DNA from 2 places in the Alkalibacterium sp. m-11 genome. Region 2 is predicted to be linked to the other one. Evidence: predicted binding sites of a transcription regulator. Region 2 holds the regulator's gene; the other holds the start of a gene.

Region 1 (10,467 bases), on a different contig from region 2:
CCCAAGGATACCCTCGCTGGAAATTCCATTGATTAACGATAGGATTGTAGACTCTTCTCCTACTTGATTTTTCATAGATTCCAGTGCGCTGTCAAGTGCCAGCGATTTCGTGCAGACTATGATCAGATCTGCAGGTGTACTCTTTTCGGATTCTAAAACGTAATTGAAATCGCACGGGACACCGTTTAATGTCACTCCGTCACTTTCATATTTTTTCTTTCTTCCTTCATTTACTATCACTCTTACACGATCTTTTCCCAAAGCTTCTGACAAGTGCTGTCCATACAACACACCCAGAGCCCCTAATCCAACTATAGAAACTGTCTTCTCATTCATAACAAATCTCCCCGTATACTCATGTAAATTATTTTACTATCTTATCATATAATCAGACTAATTCAGACTTTAATTAAGCGGATCGCAGTAACAGGTCTATCCGGTCTGATCGAAATGGTCTTTTCATTAGGTCAGAGCTTCATGAGACAAGCGCCAATCTAACGTACCAGCTCAAGGGGAGTCATTCAAACCTCAAAGTTTAAACGTTCCTATAGTGAATACTGTTTATAAAAGTACTGCAAAAAAAAAGCAGGAAAAGCATAGAGAGATCTCCAGCTTTTCCTGCTTCTATTGCTTTCATTATGTGTCTGACGACACGACAGCAGATTATTGACTTTACTTACATCATGCCGCCCATTCCGCTTGGATCCATTCCACCAGCAGGTCCATCATTTTCAGATGGGATTTCTGCTACAGCAGCTTCTGTCGTTAGTAATAGCGCTGAAACAGATGCTGCATTTTGTAACGCTGAACGGGTTACTTTAGTTGGGTCGATGATACCCGCTTGTACCATGTTGACCATTTCACCTGTTGCTGCATTGAATCCAATGCCAGGCTCAACGTGTTTCAGACGTTCAACAATAACACTTCCGTCCAGACCAGCATTTGAAGCGATCTGACGAACAGGTTCTTCCAGTGCACGAAGGACGATTTTCACACCAGTTGCTTCGTCACCTTCAAGATCGATCGTTTCCAGTTTATCCAGAATGTTGATATAAGCTGTTCCACCACCGGCGATGACACCTTCTTCAACTGCAGCACGTGCAGCATTCAATGCATCTTCGATACGCAGTTTACGTTCTTTAATTTCAGTTTCAGTCGCTGCTCCGACTTTAATGACTGCAACGCCGCCTGCCATTTTAGCAATGCGTTCCTGCAGTTTTTCACGGTCGAATTCAGAGTTTGTTTCTTCAGCTTGAGCACGAAGCATCGCCACACGCTGTTCGATGTTCTCTTTTTCGCCAGCACCTTCAACAACAGTTGTGTGGTCTTTAGTTACAACAACTTTTCCTGCAGTACCCAGCTGATCGATCGTCACATCTTTAAGGTCCAGCCCAAGATCACTTGTGATGACTGTTCCGTTTGTCAAAATAGCGATGTCTTCCAGCATACCTTTACGACGGTCACCGAATCCCGGCGCTTTAACAGCTACAACGTTAAGCGTTCCGCGAATCTTGTTCAATACAAGTGTAGGCAGTGCTTCTCCTTCGATATCGTCTGCAATGATCAGAAGTGGACGATTCTGCTGCATGATATTTTCAAGAACAGGAAGGATTTCCTGTACTGAAGAAATCTTCTTGTCTGTAATCAGAATGTAAGGATTATCCAAGTTTGCTTCCATTTTCTCGTTATCCGTTACCATGTACTGAGACAGGTAGCCGCGATCGAACTGCATTCCTTCAACAACATCCAGTTCAGTTTCAATTCCTTGAGATTCCTCTATTGTGATAACGCCGTCGCTTCCCACACGTTCCATCGCATCTGCAAGCAACTTACCGATCTCTTCGTCGCCAGATGAGATTGCAGCAATTTGCGCGATAGACTCTTTGTCTTCTACTTTAGTAGAGATGTCATGTAGAGCTTCGACTGCTTTTTTAGTTGCCAGTTCGATTCCGCGACGGATGCCTACAGGGTTAGCGCCTGCAGTCACGTTTTTCATTCCTTCATTGACGATTGCCTGGGTTAGAACAGTCGCAGTAGTTGTTCCGTCACCTGCGATATCGTTTGTTTTGCTTGCTACTTCAGCAACAAGCTGAGCACCCATATTTTCGAATTTGTCATCCAGTTCAATTTCCTTTGCGATGGTCACCCCATCATTAGTGATTTGAGGTGCGCCGAAAGATTTGTCCAAGATAACATTTCTACCTTTTGGTCCCAATGTCACTTTAACTGTATCAGCTAGTTTATCTACGCCACGCAGCATTGCTGCACGTGCATTTTCAGAAAATTTGATTTCTTTAGCCATGGTAATAATCGCTCCTTCAATATTATTTTTTTTAATGAATCAGTGGTTCAAATTAGTCAACGATTGCAATAATGTCTGTATCTTTAACTACTAGATAATCGGTTCCTTCATACTTGATTTCAGAACCGGCATACTTTTCAAAGATAACCTGATCGCCGACAGAAACTGATACGTCAGCTCGGCTTCCGTTATCAAGAAGTTTTCCGTCTCCAACAGCTACAACCACTGCTGACTGCGGCTTCTCTTTTGCTGAATCAGGTAAAACTAATCCGCTTGCAGTTTTCTCTTCTTCTTTCTTCACTTCAAGAAGTACACGATTTCCTAAAGGTTTTAACATGATGCAATCCCTCCAAAATAGTAGTTTTAATTTTTCACTAAAGATATAGTGAGATGTGAGTGTTAGCACTCTCGACCTCCGAGTGCTAACTACATTACCTAGTATATTCAAAACTGTGATTTCTTGCAAGTCCTAACTTTAATTTTTTTTGAAAAATTTACCCGGTGGAAAACGGCTGGTTTTTGTGTTAAATTACTATATATTGTGGGAATACCAATTAAAGGATGAACAACATGTCAGTTAATGATATTAATAAAAAAGCGGCTATTAACATGATCAGCCTGTTTCTTGCCGTACAGCTTGTTTCTGCTGTGATCCCTCTCTTCTTACCTGAAGACATAGGGATTGTTGGGTTTCTTCTCCCTTCCATGGTGCTGTTTGCAATAGGCGCTATAGGCATGATCGTGATTGAGAGAAGAAAGCAGATGAGATTTGAATTCGAAGAGCGTTTCAGTCATAATCCTGTCAGAATTCTCTTATGGGGGCTGATCGGGATGTTTATCGCTATAGTCGTGCAGTCCTTCGCAAGTATTATTGAAGTAAACTTTCTGGGCTCTTCTATGGAGTCTGAAAACACTCAGTTTCTGATGGAAGTGGTTAGAAATTATCCGTTCTTTCTTCTCCTAGTTGGAGTAGCAGGGCCAGTAATGGAGGAATTTGTTTTCAGAAAAGCAATTTTTGGTCTTCTGATTGATCGGATTGGCGGCATTGGAGCTGCAGTCATAAGTTCACTGCTCTTTGCATTCATTCACTTTGACGGTCTGCTCCTAGTGTATTCTTCAATGGGACTGGTCTTTGCCTGGTTGTACTTTAAAACTAAAAACATATGGACACCAATTCTGGCACATTGTCTGATGAATGTGGCAGCTGTCCTGATCAACTTGTACTTTTCTTAAAAAGACGAGTAGTGTAGAAAGGATTTATAATGACAGAAAAACAAATCATGTTTCAAATTGCATTTAAGTATATTTTCTTCCTGTTGTTCATGTTCTTTACGATCGATTCAGTCGACAGCAGTGGATGGGGTTTTTTCTCTTTCTTATTTGCTCTCTTCGCTACAAAAGACTTTGTACAGGGTACAAGAATGGCTGCAGCGTATCTTCGCATCAAAAAAAGTAAAAATAACAGCAAATAAAAAAAATCTTCAAAGCTTACAGACCCAATCAAGGTCAGCTTTGAAGATTTTCTTTTTATTCATTATAAAATAAGTCGTTTAAGGGATTGTCATCTTCTTCAGGTTCAGTCTTCTGATCAAAGTCCTGGTAATAATTGATGAAGTAAATCAGTGTCTGCAATTCGTTTGTCAGGTCAACGTTGTGTACTCTGACTTCTTTTGGCACAGTCACACGGATTGGGGTGAAGTTCATAATACCTCTAACTCCGCCTTTGACCAGTTTATCCGCCATCTCCTGAGCTATTTCAGAAGGTACCGTGAGAATAGCTACATCGATCTGCTGCATTTCAAGCTGATCGACCATTTCATTGATATCGTAAATAGGTACGCCCTGGTGGATCGTTCCAATCAAATCATCTTTCACATCAAATCCGGCACTGATACGGATATTGTTGTTTCTGCGAAAATTATAGTTTAGCAAGGCTTGTCCAAGGTTACCGACACCACTCAATGCAACATTGGTCAAACGGTCCTGATTCAGTGTTTTACTGAAAAAATTCATTAAAGCTTCTACATCGTACCCGTAGCCTCTTTTACCTAAAGCTCCGAAATACGAGAAATCACGTCTGATTGTTGCACTATCCACTTTAACTGCTTCACTTAATTTAGCTGATGACACACGTTCTTTACCTGCCTCGTATAGGAAACGCAAATAGCGGTAATATAATGGCAGTCTGCGTGCAGTAGCTTTCGGGATTTTCTTATCAGCCATTGTCATTCTCCTCGTCTCAATTCATTTAATAAACAGCTTCTCTGGATCTTATCAAACTTTTCCAAAGGTGTATCTTTTCTTACCTTGTGTATTCACAAACTTACATAGGATACCATTTTATATTATACCACTAATCCCAGTAAAATAAAGTAAATCGGGTCTGAATTTGTTAAATATTTCAATAATATTCAATAATTAATCGTTTATTATTGAACAAGTTTCGGAGAATGTAAAAAAGGGAACAAGCCTAAATCGTCCTCTGTCTGAGCCTTGCAGGTTTTTCAATTAGACTAGTTTATTCCTGCTCCTGTATGCTAAACTGTTAGATATTGACAGATGACTAGGTTAGAAAATGAGGAATAGTATGATACTTTTACACACGCAAAAAATAGCAAGACATTTCGGTGCTGAAACACTTTTCGATAATGTTAGCATGGAAATAAAGGAAAATGCCAGAATTGGTCTGGTGGGTAGAAATGGTGCCGGTAAAACGACCCTTCTTAACATCCTTTCTGGAAGAGAAGAACCGGATGAAGGCACCGTTCATAAGAAAAAAAACTGTACTATCGGCTATCTTGATCAGCATACCGGTCTGGAATCTGATCTGACTATCTGGGAAGAGATGGATAAACTAACCGAACCTATTAAACAGATAGAAAGAGAAATGCATGCTATCGAGCATAAATTAAGTGATGATTCTATCGATAAGCAGTCTGATAGCTATACGGATCTTTTGTCCAGGTATGATTTTCTGCAGCAGTCGTTCAGGCAGCATAACGGCTATGGCATCGAAAGCGAGATCCGTTCAGTACTTCATGGCTTCCGATATTACCCGGAAGATTATGATACACCTATAGCAAATTTGTCAGGGGGGCAGAAAACCCGACTTGCGCTGGCCAAACTTCTTCTTGAGAAAAAGGACCTTCTTATTTTAGATGAGCCGACCAACCACTTGGATATCGATACATTATCCTGGCTGGAAAGTTACCTCCAGAATTATTCCAAGTCCCTTCTCATCGTTTCCCATGACCGATACTTTCTGGATAAGGTTGTCAAAAATATATACGAAGTCAGTAGAGGCTCTGTAGAAAATTACCCGGGAAACTATTCGAATTATCTGAAACAGAAGGCTGAAAAGATCAAGCGTGAATGGAAAGTATATGAAAAGCAGCAGAAGAAAATGGCTAAACTGGAAGACTTTGTGAACCGTAATCTGGTGCGAGCTTCTACAACGAAAAGAGCCCAGGCTAGAAGGAAACAGCTTGAGAAGATGGATCCATTGGACAAGCCTCAAGGTGATGAAAAAAGTGCGCATTTCCAGTTCATTCCTGAACGAACTTCAGGGCAAGTCGTGCTTCAGACAGCTGATCTGACAATCGGATACGATTCTATTCCATTATCCGAACATGTGGATCTCGATATTCGCAAGGAAGATTCCATTGCAGTCGTAGGTCCTAATGGGGTTGGTAAAACCACTCTCCTCAAGACGCTATATAAATTGATTCCTTCAATCAGCGGAGAAATAAAGTATGGAACGAAAGTCGATATGGGGTATTACGATCAGGAACAGACAACTTTAAATGACAAGAAGACTGTACTGAATGAGGTCTGGGATGACCACCCTCTGCTCCCAGAGCAATCTGTGCGGACCCTGCTAGGATCCTTTCTATTCAGCGGGGAAGATGTCGATAAGTCTATTTCTTCTTTAAGCGGTGGCGAGAAAGCTAGAGTTGCACTAGCAAAACTGGCTCTCGAAAAAAACAATATGCTTTTGCTGGATGAACCGACTAACCACCTGGACATCGACTCAAAAGAAGTACTTGAGAATGCTCTGATCAATTTTGAAGGTACATTGCTGTTCGTTTCTCATGACCGCTACTTCATCAACAGGCTGGCTACAAAAGTCATTGAACTATCGGAAAAAGGAGCTACACTTTATTTAGGTGATTATGACTATTACCTTCAGAAAAAGGCTGAACTTGAGGCAATTGAGTCGATCGATTCTACAAGTGACTTTCCTGAAACGACTGATGCTCAACCTTCAGACAGTATGTCCGATCAGACTGCCAAGCTAACATTTGAAGCACAGAAAGAGCGTCAGAAACAGGAGCGTAAACTTACCAGAGAAATTGAGCGAATCGAAACTGAACTTGAAGATCTGGAAACTGCACTGCTGAAGATTCAGCACGAACTCAGCCAGCCGGAAACTTTCTCTGACAGTGTCAAAACAGAACGGTTATCTAATGAAAATGAGGCCCTTACCAGCAAGCAGGAAAATCTGCTGATTGAATGGGAATCACTGCATGATACGTTGGACAACCTGTAAAACGGACAAAAAGATACCTTAACTAGTCTCAACTGCGGAAAAGAGGATATGACTATGGATCAAATGGATTTGAAAATACTGCAGATTCTGCAGGAAAACGCCCGCGCATCTTTAAAAGAAATAGCCAGTGAGACCTATCTTTCCTCCCCTGCTATTTCTAATCGGATAGCTAAGCTTGAAAAAGAAGGATTTATCGATAAATACATGGCTCGAGTCAATTTAAAAAAACTCGGCTATCACATACAGGCATTCATTCAGCTTGACTTAAGCCCGAACCAGAAGAAGGATTTCTACCCTTACATCGAACATGTGCCTAATGTACTGGAGTGCAACTGTGTAACTGGCGATTTCTCGATGCTTATCAAAGTATCCTATCCAACAACTACAGAACTGGATGATTTCATCAACGACCTGCAGCAGTTCGGTAAGACCTATACACAGATTGTATTTTCTACTCCAGTTCCAACAAGAGGCCTGACCCTGCACGATTTTGACGAATAAGCTCTAAGAAAAAAGAGTGAAGTTGGAGTTGTTTTACGCCACATATCACACAAGCAATGAGGATTATCTGTTTAAGATGGGGACTCATTGCTTTTTTCTGTCCCTACGAGTACTAGCTGTGCTGGAGTCCGAAATTTACTAAGCAAACTAGAGTAGTCTGGTGATATTTTTAATTTATGACAACGGATTGCTAATCTATTGGTCAATTAGTGACCACTCAAGTGCTGCTGACTCAACGAGTAGGCAATTGTCGGTCATTTAATGCCCACTCAAATCTTAATGCTTGACCAGCGGGCAATTGTTTACCATTTAGTGCCCACTCAAACTTTACTCCTCAATGAGTGGGCACTAGTTTACTATTTAATGCCCATTCAAACTCTACATCTCAGCCAGTGGACAATAGTTGGTTATGCGTCTACTAAAGTAGACCATATCCATTCAAATATCCCTCTCAAAGTAGCGAAATTTATTTGCTCAGTTAAAAACTCCCTATGTAGCCCTTAAAAATGTAGCGACTGAAACTCAGTCGCTTCCTCTCGATATTAAAAATAGAATAAATAAGTAAAAAACCGTCGAGTCAGAACAGCTGACTCAACGGCGCAAAATTCATTTTTATTAAATTGCTTCTCGGTACCAATCAGATATCATTACACTGACAAGCCCGGCTGTCCATTTAACGTAAAGTCCGAGTATTCCTCTTTTTCCAGCTGAACGAACGCTGCGGCACCGATCATCGCCGCATTGTCTCCACATAAATTCAGAGGTGGGATAAGCAGCTCAACACCTGGCAGTTCCTTTCGTACAGCTTCTTCCAGTGATGTGCGCAGACCTTTATTGGCCGCAACACCTCCGGCCAGAATAAGCTGTTTTACCTTTTTATCCTTCGCCGCTCGTATTGTCTTATCGACTAGAACTTCTACTACTGCCGACTGAAAACTTGCAGCCAGATCATTCGCGTCCATTTCTTCTCCCTTTTGTCGGGCATTATGGACGGTATTAATAAATGAGCTTTTCAGCCCGCTGAAACTGAAATCGTAATTGTCTTCCTGAATCATCGCTCGGGGAAAGTCATAGGTATCTTCTCCCAGATGGGCCATTTCATCTATATGATTGCCTCCAGGATATGGCACACCTATCACCCGCCCAATTTTATCGTAGGCTTCTCCTGCGGCATCATCACGTGTTTCTCCAACAATTTCAAATGAGTCCGGTCCAGACATATAAATCAGCTCAGTATGCCCCCCGCTCACAACCAGGGACAGCAGAGGGAAAGTCAGGCTGGATACCAGCTGGTTCGCAAAAATATGTCCTTTAATATGGTTGACTGCGATCAGTGGAAGGTTATGAGCAAACGCGATCGCTTTTGCTGCATTGACACCAATCAGCAGTGCACCGACCAGTCCCGGGCCTTCTGTTACGGCTACTGCATCAAGATCCGCACAAGACACGCCGGCCTCTTTCATTGCTTCTTCTATAATCAACGTAATCTGCTCCACGTGGTGGCGGCTGGCAATTTCCGGGACGACCCCTCCGAAGCGCTGATGGCTTTTAATTTGTGAGGCGACGATGTTTGACAGGATCGTGTCTCCATTCTGAATCACTGCTGCACTCGTTTCGTCACAACTTGTTTCAATAGCTAATATCAGCTTATTCGTCATCTTTTTCCTTCTTTCTAATATCACATATCATAATTATTGCATCTTCTTCAGGATCATTATAGTATCCTTTTCTCCTGGAGATTTCCTTGAACTGATGGGCGACATAAAAATTCCGGGCTGTAAAGTTAGATTCTCTGACTTCGAGAAAAAGAATCTTAACCCCATTTGCGCGGCAGTGTGTTTTATAGGCTTCAATCAATTGAGATGCTACTCTCTGATTCTGAAAGGCTGGTTCTACTGCAATAGAGTAAACTTCAGCTTCATCAAGAATAATCTTCCCACCGACATAACCCACTGGCTGTTCCTCAATTTCCGCTATGAAAAATGTCAGGTCAGATCGGGTTACCGTTTGTTCATACTCTTCTTCTGTCCAAGGTGACCCATGGGCAAATGCCTCTTCTGCTAGTCTATAGAAGTCATGCCCCAATTCTTCATCTGGCTGATAAAGACGGACCCTGACCTTTCTGTTTTCCATAAGCGGTGCCTCTTTCTATTTCTGTTCATCAGTTAACTGCTTGACTCTAAAACTCATTTCCAGAGCATCTTCATGATCGTTAGCATAGTAATTTTTCTTTATTCGACCTTTTTCAAATCCAAGCGTGGTATAAAGACTCTGTGCTGTCTCATTAGAGACTCTTACTTCCAGAGTAACCTCTGAAATCTCTTCTTTTTCCGCGATCTTGATTATCTCTCTCAGTAAATACGTCGCGATTCCTTTGTTCTGATAATCAGGGACAGTTGCGATGTTTGTAATATGTGCTTCCTGTCCAACGACCCAGGCTCCAACAAACGCGACGGCTTCTTCCTCTTCATAGACTACAATGTAAAAAGCATTTTTATTGTACCTTATTTCGTGTAGGATCGCCGACCTGTTCCATGGTGTCTGTCCGTTGTAGCACCTTTTTTCAATCGTGAGAATACTGTTGACATCCTCTTCATTTGCAATTCGGCTGCTTAAAAACCGTTCATCAGAAAGTGGATAGAAAGGCTGTTCCAGTCTGATTCGAGCAGCTATTGGAACGAATGTCCGTGTCGTCGTCTTTGTAACTCTGTCGGAAAACCAGTCTTTAAAGTTTCTCAATCCACCCGCCTCCTTGGGCATGTTCAGGATGGGCGTCCATCCAGTTCTGTTCGGCTTCAGCGCGTTTCAGGTATTCGGGTTCAAATAAATGGGCCGGCTCCGGTTGATGATATTGACCGAGTTCAATTGCTACACTCGCTCTAGGATAGTGACGACTGGAGGGGAGTGTAATGAGACGGTCTCCAAGCTTTGACTTGAATGTTTCAAAATGACGGGCAGCATCCTGTCCGACCAGCTGGACCGTTCCTTCCAGCGTACTCAGATAGGCAGCCCAGGTTTCCGCAGAGATATGAGTGTCGTTTTCTACTGCAGAGAACCCAGTGTTTTCATATTTATATAGCCCTGTATAGATGTTTCCTCTTCTTGCATCGAATAC
Region 2 (10,467 bases):
AACTTCAGACTGCTCTATATGAGATTTAATTTTTTTACAGATGAATAAATAAGCCATCCACTTTTTGTTGTCAAAAGGTGGATGGCTTATTTGATTCAGTTAAGTGACTAATATTCTTTTCAATACACTTATTCGTCGTCCAAGTTAAGAACAGACATAAACGCCTCTTGCGGAATTTCCACATTTCCGACGTTCTTCATTCTCTTCTTACCGGCTTTCTGTTTCTTCAGAAGTTTTTGACGACGGGTGACGTCTCCTCCGTACAACTTGGCCGTAACGTCTTTACGGTAGGCTTTAACGGTTGAGCGGGACACGATGTTCTGACCAATGGCAGCCTGAATTGGAATTTCAAACTGCTGTCTTGGAATCGTCTGCTTCAGCTGTTCCACAACTGAGCGTCCTCTGGCGTAAGAGAAGTCCTTGTGCACAATGAAGCTCAAGGCATCGACTTTTTCTCCGTGAATCAGGATATCCATCTTGACCAGGTTACTGACGCGGTATCCGGCTTCCTGATAGTCCAGTGACGCATAGCCTTTAGTGCTTGATTTCAGACGGTCGAAGAAGTCATAGACTATTTCAGACAGCGGCATGTAGTACATGACGTTGACTCGAATGTCGTCTAGATATTCCATCGTGATGAAGTCGCCACGCTTACGCTGAGCGATTTCCATGACGGCACCAACATAATCATTTGGTACGGTAATCGTCGCTTTGACGTAAGGCTCTTCTACTGATTCGATTTCCTGTGGTTCTGGCATATCCGCAGGGTTTGAAACAGTGATCTGTTCGCCATCGGTCTTGTTGATGTGATAAATAACAGATGGTGCTGTTGTAATCAGATCAAGGTTGAATTCACGCTCCAGACGTTCCTGGATGACATCCATGTGAAGCATGCCAAGGAATCCACAACGGAATCCGAATCCTAGAGCCTGAGACGTTTCTGCTTCGAATTTCAGTGCCGCATCGTTAAGCTGAAGACGTTCAAGCGCTTCACGCAAGTCTTCATATCTTGAAGAATCCGTCGGGTACATGCCGCAGAATACCATCGGCACCATTTCACGGTAACCAGGCAGTGGCTTGTCTGTCGGATTGTTGGCTAAGGTCAGCGTATCCCCTACTTGGGTATCCTTGACGGTCTTGATGTTAGCTGTGACATATCCGACGTCTCCAACCATCAGCGCGTCTCTTTCGACTGGCTTAGGTGAATGCACACCAACTTCAGTGACTTCAAATTTCTTGCCGTTACTCATCAGTTGAATCGTATCACCTTTTTTGAGTGTACCATCCATCACTCGGATGTTCAGGACTACCCCTCTATAGGCATCATAGGCAGAATCAAAGATCAGAGCCTTCAGCGGATTGTCGATGTCCCCTTCTGGTGCAGGTACTTTCTCCACGATCTGTTCAAGGATCTCTTCGATCCCTATTCCACTTTTAGCACTGGCTGGGACAGCTTCACTTGCGTCCAGTCCAATGATGTCTTCAATTTCTTTTCTTACACGCTCAGGATCTGCAGCAGGTAAGTCGATCTTATTGATGATCGGAAGGATTTCCAGTTCATTATCCAGTGCAAGATAGACGTTAGCCAGCGTCTGTGCTTCAACGCCTTGTGCCGCATCTACCACTAGAATGGCTCCCTCACAGGCAGCCAGGCTACGTGAGACTTCGTATGTGAAGTCGACGTGTCCAGGTGTATCGATCAGATGAAGGATATAAGTTTCCCCATCTTTAGCCTGATACTGTACTTCAACTGTATTAAGCTTGATCGTGATTCCACGTTCTCTTTCCAGATCCATGGAATCAAGGAGCTGATCCTGCATTTCACGGTCAGCCACTGTATGAGTCAACTGAAGAATTCTGTCAGCCAGCGTAGATTTCCCGTGGTCGATATGGGCAATGATCGAAAAGTTTCTGATTTTCTTCTGTCGTTCTCTTGCTTGTTTTTTATCCATTGCTATATTTTCCTCATTCCTCTAAAAACATTCCTTACTATTATACCAACGATGGCAAGAGAGTACAATGTCTGCCTGACCTCCTGAATGATCTTGGTCTCTGTTGTGACACATTATAACCTGAATGCTTTCACATTTATTGACTCACATCTTCAGCTGATCGATTATATCATTTATACGATAAAAATCACGCTCTCGTTAATACAGACATACTGGCCTGCTTTAATGAGAGCGCGTATCACTTTATTTATTCTTATCCTTAAAGGCGTCCTTTACTTTCGAAAAAAACGAGCCATCCCCTTGCTCGACCACGTCCTCATACTCGCTGGCCTGTGCAAAGTTTCTCAGGTGTTTAGCCTGTTCTTCAGTGACTTTTTCAGGAACAACGACACGGACTTTGATGTGCTGGTCTCCATTGCCTGTTCCTCTCAGTCTTGGTGCACCTTTGCCTCTCAGTCTGAACGTTGTACCTGGCTGAGTTCCAGCCGGGATCTTGAACTTCACTTTACCGTGTACGGTCGGCACTTCAAGCTCATCACCCAAAGCAGCCTGAACGACATTGATCGGCAGTTCGAAGTAGATTTCTGATCCTCTCCGGTCAAACAGTTCAGATGGTTCGACTCGGAATACGACATACAGGTCGCCATAAGGGCCACCGTTGACTCCGGCATCGCCCTGGTTCTGTACGCGCATCTGATTGCCGTCTTCAACACCGGCAGGTACAGTCACTTTAACAGAATGCTGTTTTTTAGTGTGACCCGAACCGTGACAGGTCGTACATTTTTCTTTGATTTCCTGTCCGGATCCATTACATGTCGGGCAGGTCTGCTGAGTCATGACACGTCCGAATGGTGTATTACGCTCAACGTTTACCGCACCCGCACCTTGACACTGCGAACAGGTCTGCGGGCTGGTACCTGGTTTTGCTCCGGATCCGGCACACGTATCACACGTTTCTTCACGATTGTATCGAATCGTTGTTTCTTTTCCAAAAATAGCTTCTTCAAACTTAAGATCCATGACATACTGCAGATCCTCACCTTGACGGGGTGCATTCGGATTACGGCGTCTTGAACCTCCCCCACCAAAGAACTGATCGAAGATATCTTCGAATCCGCCGCCGAAGCCACCCTGGCCACCGCCGAACCCGCCACCAAAGCCGCCGCCTGCACCGAAGTTCGGATCTGTTGAGGCATGTCCATACTGATCGTATGCTGCACGCTTCTGGTCATCACTCAACACTTCATAGGCTTCTGAGATTTGCTTGAACTTCTCGTCGGCATCTGGAGCGTCACTGATATCCGGGTGGTATTTTTTAGAAAGCTTTCGGTAAGCTTTTTTAATTTCATCTTTAGAAGCATTTTTAGAAACTCCTAGTAGGTCATAAAAATCTTCTTTTTCAGGCATACTATCCCTCCATTGCTACTGTTACGCGTCTCTGTAGAGCTGAGTCCTACGACTGTTAGGCTTCTTGCACAGCAGCTACAGGGGCTCTGTATCTCTTTTCAAAAAGAAAGAAAGCACTTGTTTGTGGTGCTTTAAAAGTGCTTTCTTCTCTTCAAATCTCACTTCAATTATTCTTCGTCATCTACTTCTTCAAAGTCTGCATCGACAACGTTGTCGTCTGTCTGAACATCGCCTTCTGCTCCTTCAGCTTCCGCCTGCTGAGCTGCAGCCTGTTCGTATAGTTTGACTGACATTTCCTGAACGATTTCATTCAGTGCGTCACGCTTCGTCTTGATTTCATCAATATCATCGTTTTCAAGTGCAGTTTTCAGCTCGTCACGAGCTTCCTCAGCTTTCTTGATGTCCGCTTCATCAACTTTACCTTCAAGTTCTTTCAATGTCTTGTCGATCTGGAAGACAAGCTGGTCAGCTTCATTACGCAGTTCTACTTCTTCCTTGCGTTTTTTGTCTGCTTCTGCATTTTCTTCTGCTTCTTTCACCATACGCTCAATTTCTTCTTCAGAAAGACCAGATGAAGACTTGATCGTAATCTTCTGTTCTTTACCTGTACCGAGATCCTTAGCAGAAACATTTACAATACCGTTTTTATCGATATCGAATGTCACTTCAATTTGAGGCACACCACGTGGTGCTGGTGGAATATCCGTCAACTGGAAGCGACCAAGTGTCTTGTTGTCTTTAGCCATTGGACGCTCACCTTGAAGAACGTGCACATCAACCGCAGGCTGATTGTCTGCAGCAGTAGAGAATACTTGAGATTTACTTGTTGGGATCGTAGTATTTCTCTCAATCAGTTTAGTAAATACTCCGCCCATTGTTTCGATTCCTAATGATAGAGGGGTTACGTCAAGTAGAACGATGTCTTTTACTTCTCCTGAAATAACTCCACCTTGGACAGCTGCCCCCATAGCAACAACTTCATCAGGGTTTACAGAACGGTTAGGCTCTTTTCCTGTTTCAGCTTTAACAGCTTCAATAACAGCTGGAATACGTGTTGATCCTCCAACAAGGATGACTTCGTCTATGTCAGATTTGGATAGTCCTGCATCTTTAAGTGCCTGACGGACAGGATTCTTCGTACGTGTAACCAGGTCATCAGTGATTTCGTCGAACTTGGCACGTGTCAGAGTCATTTCAAGGTGCAATGGACCTGATTCTCCTGCACTGATGAACGGCAAGCTGATTTGTGTAGAAGATACACCAGACAAGTCTTTTTTAGCTTTTTCAGCTGCATCTTTCAGACGCTGAAGAGCCATTTTATCTTTACTTAAGTCAACGCCGTTTTCTTTCTTGAATTCAGCAACTAGGTAGTCGATGATTTTTTCATCAAAGTCATCTCCACCTAGGTGGTTATCTCCGGCGGTTGCCAAAACTTCGAATACGCCGTCTCCCAGTTCAAGAATAGATACGTCGAATGTTCCGCCACCTAAGTCAAATACCAGAATTTTTTCATCTTTGTCTACTTTATCCAGACCGTAAGCTAGTGAAGCAGCGGTCGGTTCGTTTACGATACGGTCAACCTCTAAACCTGCTATTTTACCAGCATCTTTTGTAGCCTGACGCTGTGAGTCATTGAAATATGCAGGTACAGTGATGACTGCGTTTGTGACTTCTTCACCAAGGTAATCTTCTGCATAATCTTTCAAGTGCTGAAGAATGAATGCTGACACCTGCTGAGGAGTATACGTCTTGCCTTCAGCTTCAACTTTAAAATCTTCACCCATGTGACGTTTGATAGAGATGACAGTGTTCGGGTTTGTGATAGCCTGACGCTTAGCCACTTCCCCTACTTGTATTTCTCCATTTTTAAATGCTACAACAGATGGTGTTGTACGGTTTCCTTCTTTATTAGGAATAATTTTAGCTTCGCCGCCTTCAAGAACTGCGACTGCTGAGTTCGTTGTTCCTAAGTCGATTCCGATTACTTTACCCATTTTCAAATCACCCTTTGCTTTCTATAGAATTTTTTATAATGTAACTGATACTTTGGCTGCTCGTAACACACGATCGTGCAGTTTATAGCCTTTTTCAAAAACTTGAGCCACTTCATTGCTGTCCTGATCCTCATTCGCAGGTACTTGCGTATACGCTTCGTGATAGTTGGGATCAAACGGTTCTCCAACAGGATCGATTACTTCAATCCCTTCTTTTTCTAAGGCCTGCTGCAGGCTATTGTAGACCATCTCAATACCTTTTTTCAGGTTTTCTCCTGCTTCAGTATCGACTTCGATACTTAAAGCACGTTCGATATTGTCCAGTGCAGGAAGTAGTTCTTTCGCCAGAGACTGTGAGCTGTAGCGAAGAAGTTCTTCGCGGTCCCGCTGATTACGTCTACGGATGTTTGCCAGTTCTGCCTGAAGACGATAATATCTGTCTGTCAGGTCGTCCAGTTCTTTCTGCTTTTCTTCCAGTTCAGAAGACCCGCTGCTCTCTTCTTCTGTGGACTTCTCATCGTTTTCAAGCTGAATGTCTTCGTCAGCTGTTTCTTCCTGTTTTGACAATACGTCTTCATTCAACTCTTTTTCATCTTTTTCATCCACGTGACATTCCTCTTTTCCTTATTATTCCAGGTAGTAATTTAGTAGTGTGTATGTCAGCTGTTTTCTGAATACATCCAGCACGCCGAATGTTTCATCGTAGGACATGCTGGTCGGACCTAACACGGCAAGGATCCCTCGGCCATGGCCGCTGACCTGATATGCTGCGGTCACCAGACTGAAGTTTGTAAACAGTTCGTTGTCGAATTCGTCACCTATCTTCACGACGAAATCTTCATGAATTGGATCGATCAGCACATTGAGGTTTCCTTTATTGTCCAGTAAAGAATATAAGGACTTCAGCTGCTGTTTGTCCATGTCTTCAGTGAAATCCAGCAGATTCATCTTGCCGGAAATATGATAACGGTCTTCAGCAGAAGCATTGAACGCCGATTCAAGCGACAGATACATATCCATCGCATTGGACGCATACTTTCTGATTAAGAACGGAATGTCCTGTTCCAGTTTTCTAGCGACCTCCATTAAAGGCAGGCCGACCAGATGCTGATTGAATATATTGGCCACTTTGACCATATCAGACTCATCGATCGGTTTCGGCAGTCTGAAGACTTTATTCTCTATCAGTCCGCCATCTGTTTGAACAATTGCCATAATCAGATTATCATTCAAGGCAACCAGTCTGAATCCGGTCAGGCGACTGGACTCGGCTTTCGGCCCAAGAACGATCGCAGTATAACTGGTCAAGTCGGACAGCAGCTTGGCTGACTGATTCATGATATCATCCATCTGCTTGACATGATTACCAAGGACTTCATTAATGATCTGCAGCTTGTCCTCAGCTACTTCCTGAGGTTTCACGAGATGATCGATGTAATACCGGTACCCCTTCATCGACGGAACACGTCCTGAAGACGAATGAGTTTTCTGGATGAATCCAAGTTTTTCAAGAAAGCTCAGTTCATTTCTGATTGTTGCGGAACTGGCATCGATAGCCGTTTCAGTCATGATTGTTTTCGACCCGATTGGATGCCCTGTAGACGTATAGAGTCTGATGAGAGCATCAAGTATATTTATTTGCCTCTTTGTCAACATGTGCATCACTCCTTGGCACGAAGACAGACTTCAAACGTAATGGTTTACTAGCTGAACACTCACACCGCTTCAATTCATTCATTAAATTAGCACTCGAACAAACCGAGTGCTAATACATCTATAATTTATCAAATAGACTCTTGTCTGTCAACAATTAAATCTGATTTATTTTGACCTTTGCCAAACTCTCTCTCGCTTCTATCTCATCCTGATCCAGTCTTTCGATTAAAGCATCGACAGAGTCGAACTTGATCTCGTCTCTCAGATATGAGACCCATTTGACTGAAACATCTTCGCCATATATCTCTTCGCTGTAATCAAAGAGATGGACTTCGATCGAATAGTTCGGCCGATGACCGAATGTCGGGTTGTAGCCTATTGAGGCCATACCATCATGCCATTTTCCATTGACTCGCATCCTGACAGCATAGACGCCACGTTTAGGTACCATGACGTACGGGTGTGGATAGATATTGGCCGTAGGATAGTCCAGTTCTCTTCCCCTTGCATCCCCGTGAATCACGAAGCCGCTGGTTTCATAGATGTATCCCAGTAGTTTGTTCGCCCGTTCGATCTGACCTTCACCGATATAACGTCTGATACGGGTGGAGCTGATCTTATCTCGTTCGTCCTGCATTTTCTCCACCTTAATAATATCAAAGCGCCCATCTGCATACTCATGCAAGGTATCCATATTGGCTAAGTGGGTTTTTCCGTAGGTATAATCAAACCCGGCAACGACGATTTTAGCATGCCATTTCACTATATAGTCATCTACAAACTCCTGCGGTGAGAGACGGCCGAAGCTGGATGTGAAATCGACCTCATAAAGGATATCTACTCCTAAATTTTCCATGATCTTTTCTTTTCGATCCAACGGAGTCAGATAATTATGCTTGTCCGGATCGAAACTGCGGTAAACGAAGGCCGGATGTCTGTTGAATGTCATGACCGCCGATTTCATCTTTTTTTGAGCCGCAATCTGTACGCCTTTTTTTATGACTGCCTGATGTCCGCGGTGTACCCCGTCAAAGAAACCCAGGATGAGAACGATATCGCCGGAATATATATCTTTTTTATCATATGGATGATGAATCTTTATAATTTCCATGAGTTCCACCTACTATTCATTTCGTAAGACTTTTATCGGTTTGATAAACTGACTTTTACTTGGATGCGAGCCATAAATAGCGACCGCTCTGTTCTCTTTCATAAAAACAAGCCGGTCGGATTCATCCGGTGCATAGTCTGCTTTATCCAGCAGTGCACCATTTTTGACCTTATCATATTCTACTTCAGTCAGGTCGTGTTTCTTAATTTCCGTCAGCGCACTCTCCAGTGGAAACAGCGCCTCGTCAATTTTATTGTCTTCCATAAGCTGTCTTACCTCAGTTAAAGTAAAGGCCTGCTCGCTTGAATAACCACCGCTGGAGATCCGTGTAAGCTGAGACATATGCGAGGGATAACCCAGGGCTTGGCCTAAGTCTACGGCCAATGTACGCACATACGTCCCTTTTCCGCAACGGACTTCGAAGGTGAAACTTAAAGTCTGTTCCTTTTCATCAAACAATGGATCTGACGTTCTCTGAAAATCGTGAACCTCAATAGTTCGTGTTGGGCGTTCGACTTCGATCCCTTTCCTGGCATACTCGTAAAGTCTTTTGCCGTTGACTTTGACTGCGGAATACATTGGAGGCGTCTGCTCAATCTTCCCGGTCAGCGCAGCAAGCGCCGCATCAATTGATTCGAGAGAAAGTGCTTCTGAAACAGGTCTACGGTCGACGATGTCTCCAGAGCGGTCTTCAGTTGTAGTTGAATAGCCCAATGTAATTTCTCCTGTATAAATCTTGTCAGAGTCCATCATGTACTCGATAATCTTAGTGGCTTTTCCAATTGCTACTGGAAGCACGCCATCTACATCTGGATCCAAAGTTCCGGAATGACCCACCTTTTTTGTCTTTAAAATCTTTCTCAGTTTAAATACCACGTCATGACTGGTCATTCCTGCTTCTTTCCATATAGGCAATATCCCTTCCATAATATCCTCCTTCTGACCCGCTTATATATGTACTGGCAAAAGAAAAGAGAATCGATGTTTAAAAACAAAGATTCTCTTCTTTACTGCTCAGTTGATCGCTTATTTGGTTAGAGAAACTTATTCCTCATGTTCTTTTTTTATTTGGTTGAGAAGTGAGTCGATCTTGTTTCCATAAGCAATCGATTCATCTCTTAAAAATTTCAGTTCAGGTGTCTTATACAGAGTCAGACGGCTGCCCAGTTCCTTACGAACCAGTCCAGTTGCTTTATCAAGACCTTGCTGAGTGCTTTTTATTTCACTCTCGTCTTCAGACAATGTGCTGTAAAAAATCGTAGCCTGTTGAAGATCGCCTGTGACGTCTACACCTGTTACAGTCACTCCATCAACTCTGGGATCTCTTACTCGTTTACGGAGAATGTCTGTTACTTCCTTCTGAATTTCCTGAGATACTCTACCTACTCTATAGTTCGGCAATGTATTCACCTGTCCTTTTTAAATAGTTTCGGATCTGATGGGATATGTTTATTTCCTTTCGATTTCAACCATTTCGTACGCTTCGATTACGTCATCAACCTTGATATCGTTATAGCCTTCGATCGTCAATCCACACTCATATCCGTTTCTTACTTCTTTTGCATCATCTTTGAATCGTTTCAAGCTTGAAAGTTCCCCTTCATACTGTACAATACCATTTCTGATCAGTCTAATGGAACTGTTACGCTTGATCACACCGTCAGTAACAAAACATCCGGCAATCGTTCCTACTTTAGACACATGGTAAGTTTCACGTACTTGAGCCTGACCGGTAACTTTCTCTTCGAATTCAGGATCCAGCATCCCTGTCATTGCAGCTTCGATTTCATCGATCGCATCATAGATGACACGGTGAGTACGGATATCCACTTCTTCGCGGTCTGCACTTTCTTTCGCCTGAATCGTCGGACGAACGTTGAACCCGATAACGATGGCAGAACTTGCAGATGCCAGAGTAATATCACTTTCGTTGATGGCTCCAACTCCAGTGTGAATGATGTTGACTTTAACGCCTTCAACTTCGATTTTTTCAAGACTGGCTGCCAAAGCTTCAACCGAACCTTGTACATCAGCTTTAACGATAACGTTAACTGATTTAAGTTCGCCCTCTTCCAGACTGTCGAATAGATTCTCAAGTGTAACTTTATTTGTAGTCGAACGCTGCGCTTCTGTTGCCGCAGACGCTCTGGATTCACCTACTTGACGTGCTGTCTTCTCATCTTCAAAGACAACGAAGCGGTCTCCGGCTTGTGGTGTTTCGTTCAATCCAGTGATTTCTACTGGTGTAGAAGGTCCAGCACTTTTTACTCGGCGCCCTTTATCGTTTGTCATAGTACGGACACGTCCGAACGTATTCCCGACAACGATTGGCTCACCTTGTCTAAGT

The links. Region 2 encodes HrcA, which represses chaperone genes, less so after heat shock. Its sites were predicted from a motif close to TTAGCACTCNNNNNNNNNGAGTGCTAA; they were not measured.
Region 1: the regulator HrcA is predicted to act here: its motif matches at 2,702-2,728, upstream of groES (co-chaperone GroES).

Annotation. Positions count from the first base shown of each region.
Region 1 covers NZ_BAAGIR010000015.1:19,853-30,319, reverse strand. The annotation lists gene ACYQ2O_RS03325 (ketopantoate reductase family protein) at 1-336, opposite strand, end outside; gene groL (chaperonin GroEL) at 677-2,302, opposite strand; gene groES (co-chaperone GroES) at 2,355-2,639, opposite strand; gene ACYQ2O_RS03310 (CPBP family intramembrane glutamic endopeptidase) at 2,873-3,535, shown strand; gene ACYQ2O_RS03305 (DUF4305 domain-containing protein) at 3,565-3,774, shown strand; gene ACYQ2O_RS03300 (redox-sensing transcriptional repressor Rex) at 3,830-4,525, opposite strand; gene ACYQ2O_RS03295 (ABC-F family ATP-binding cassette domain-containing protein) at 4,890-6,851, shown strand; gene ACYQ2O_RS03290 (Lrp/AsnC family transcriptional regulator) at 6,906-7,352, shown strand; gene tsaD (tRNA (adenosine(37)-N6)-threonylcarbamoyltransferase complex transferase subunit TsaD) at 8,000-9,010, opposite strand; gene rimI (ribosomal protein S18-alanine N-acetyltransferase) at 9,000-9,485, opposite strand; gene rimI (ribosomal protein S18-alanine N-acetyltransferase) at 9,501-10,091, opposite strand; gene tsaB (tRNA (adenosine(37)-N6)-threonylcarbamoyltransferase complex dimerization subunit type 1 TsaB) at 10,078-10,467, opposite strand, start outside.
Region 2 covers NZ_BAAGIR010000008.1:14,762-25,228, forward strand. The annotation lists gene lepA (translation elongation factor 4) at 129-1,952, opposite strand; gene dnaJ (molecular chaperone DnaJ) at 2,196-3,359, opposite strand; gene dnaK (molecular chaperone DnaK) at 3,527-5,353, opposite strand; gene grpE (nucleotide exchange factor GrpE) at 5,387-5,959, opposite strand; gene hrcA (heat-inducible transcriptional repressor HrcA) at 5,981-7,009, opposite strand; gene ACYQ2O_RS01850 (bifunctional riboflavin kinase/FAD synthetase) at 7,164-8,120, opposite strand; gene truB (tRNA pseudouridine(55) synthase TruB) at 8,133-9,047, opposite strand; gene rbfA (30S ribosome-binding factor RbfA) at 9,165-9,521, opposite strand; gene infB (translation initiation factor IF-2) at 9,570-10,467, opposite strand, start outside.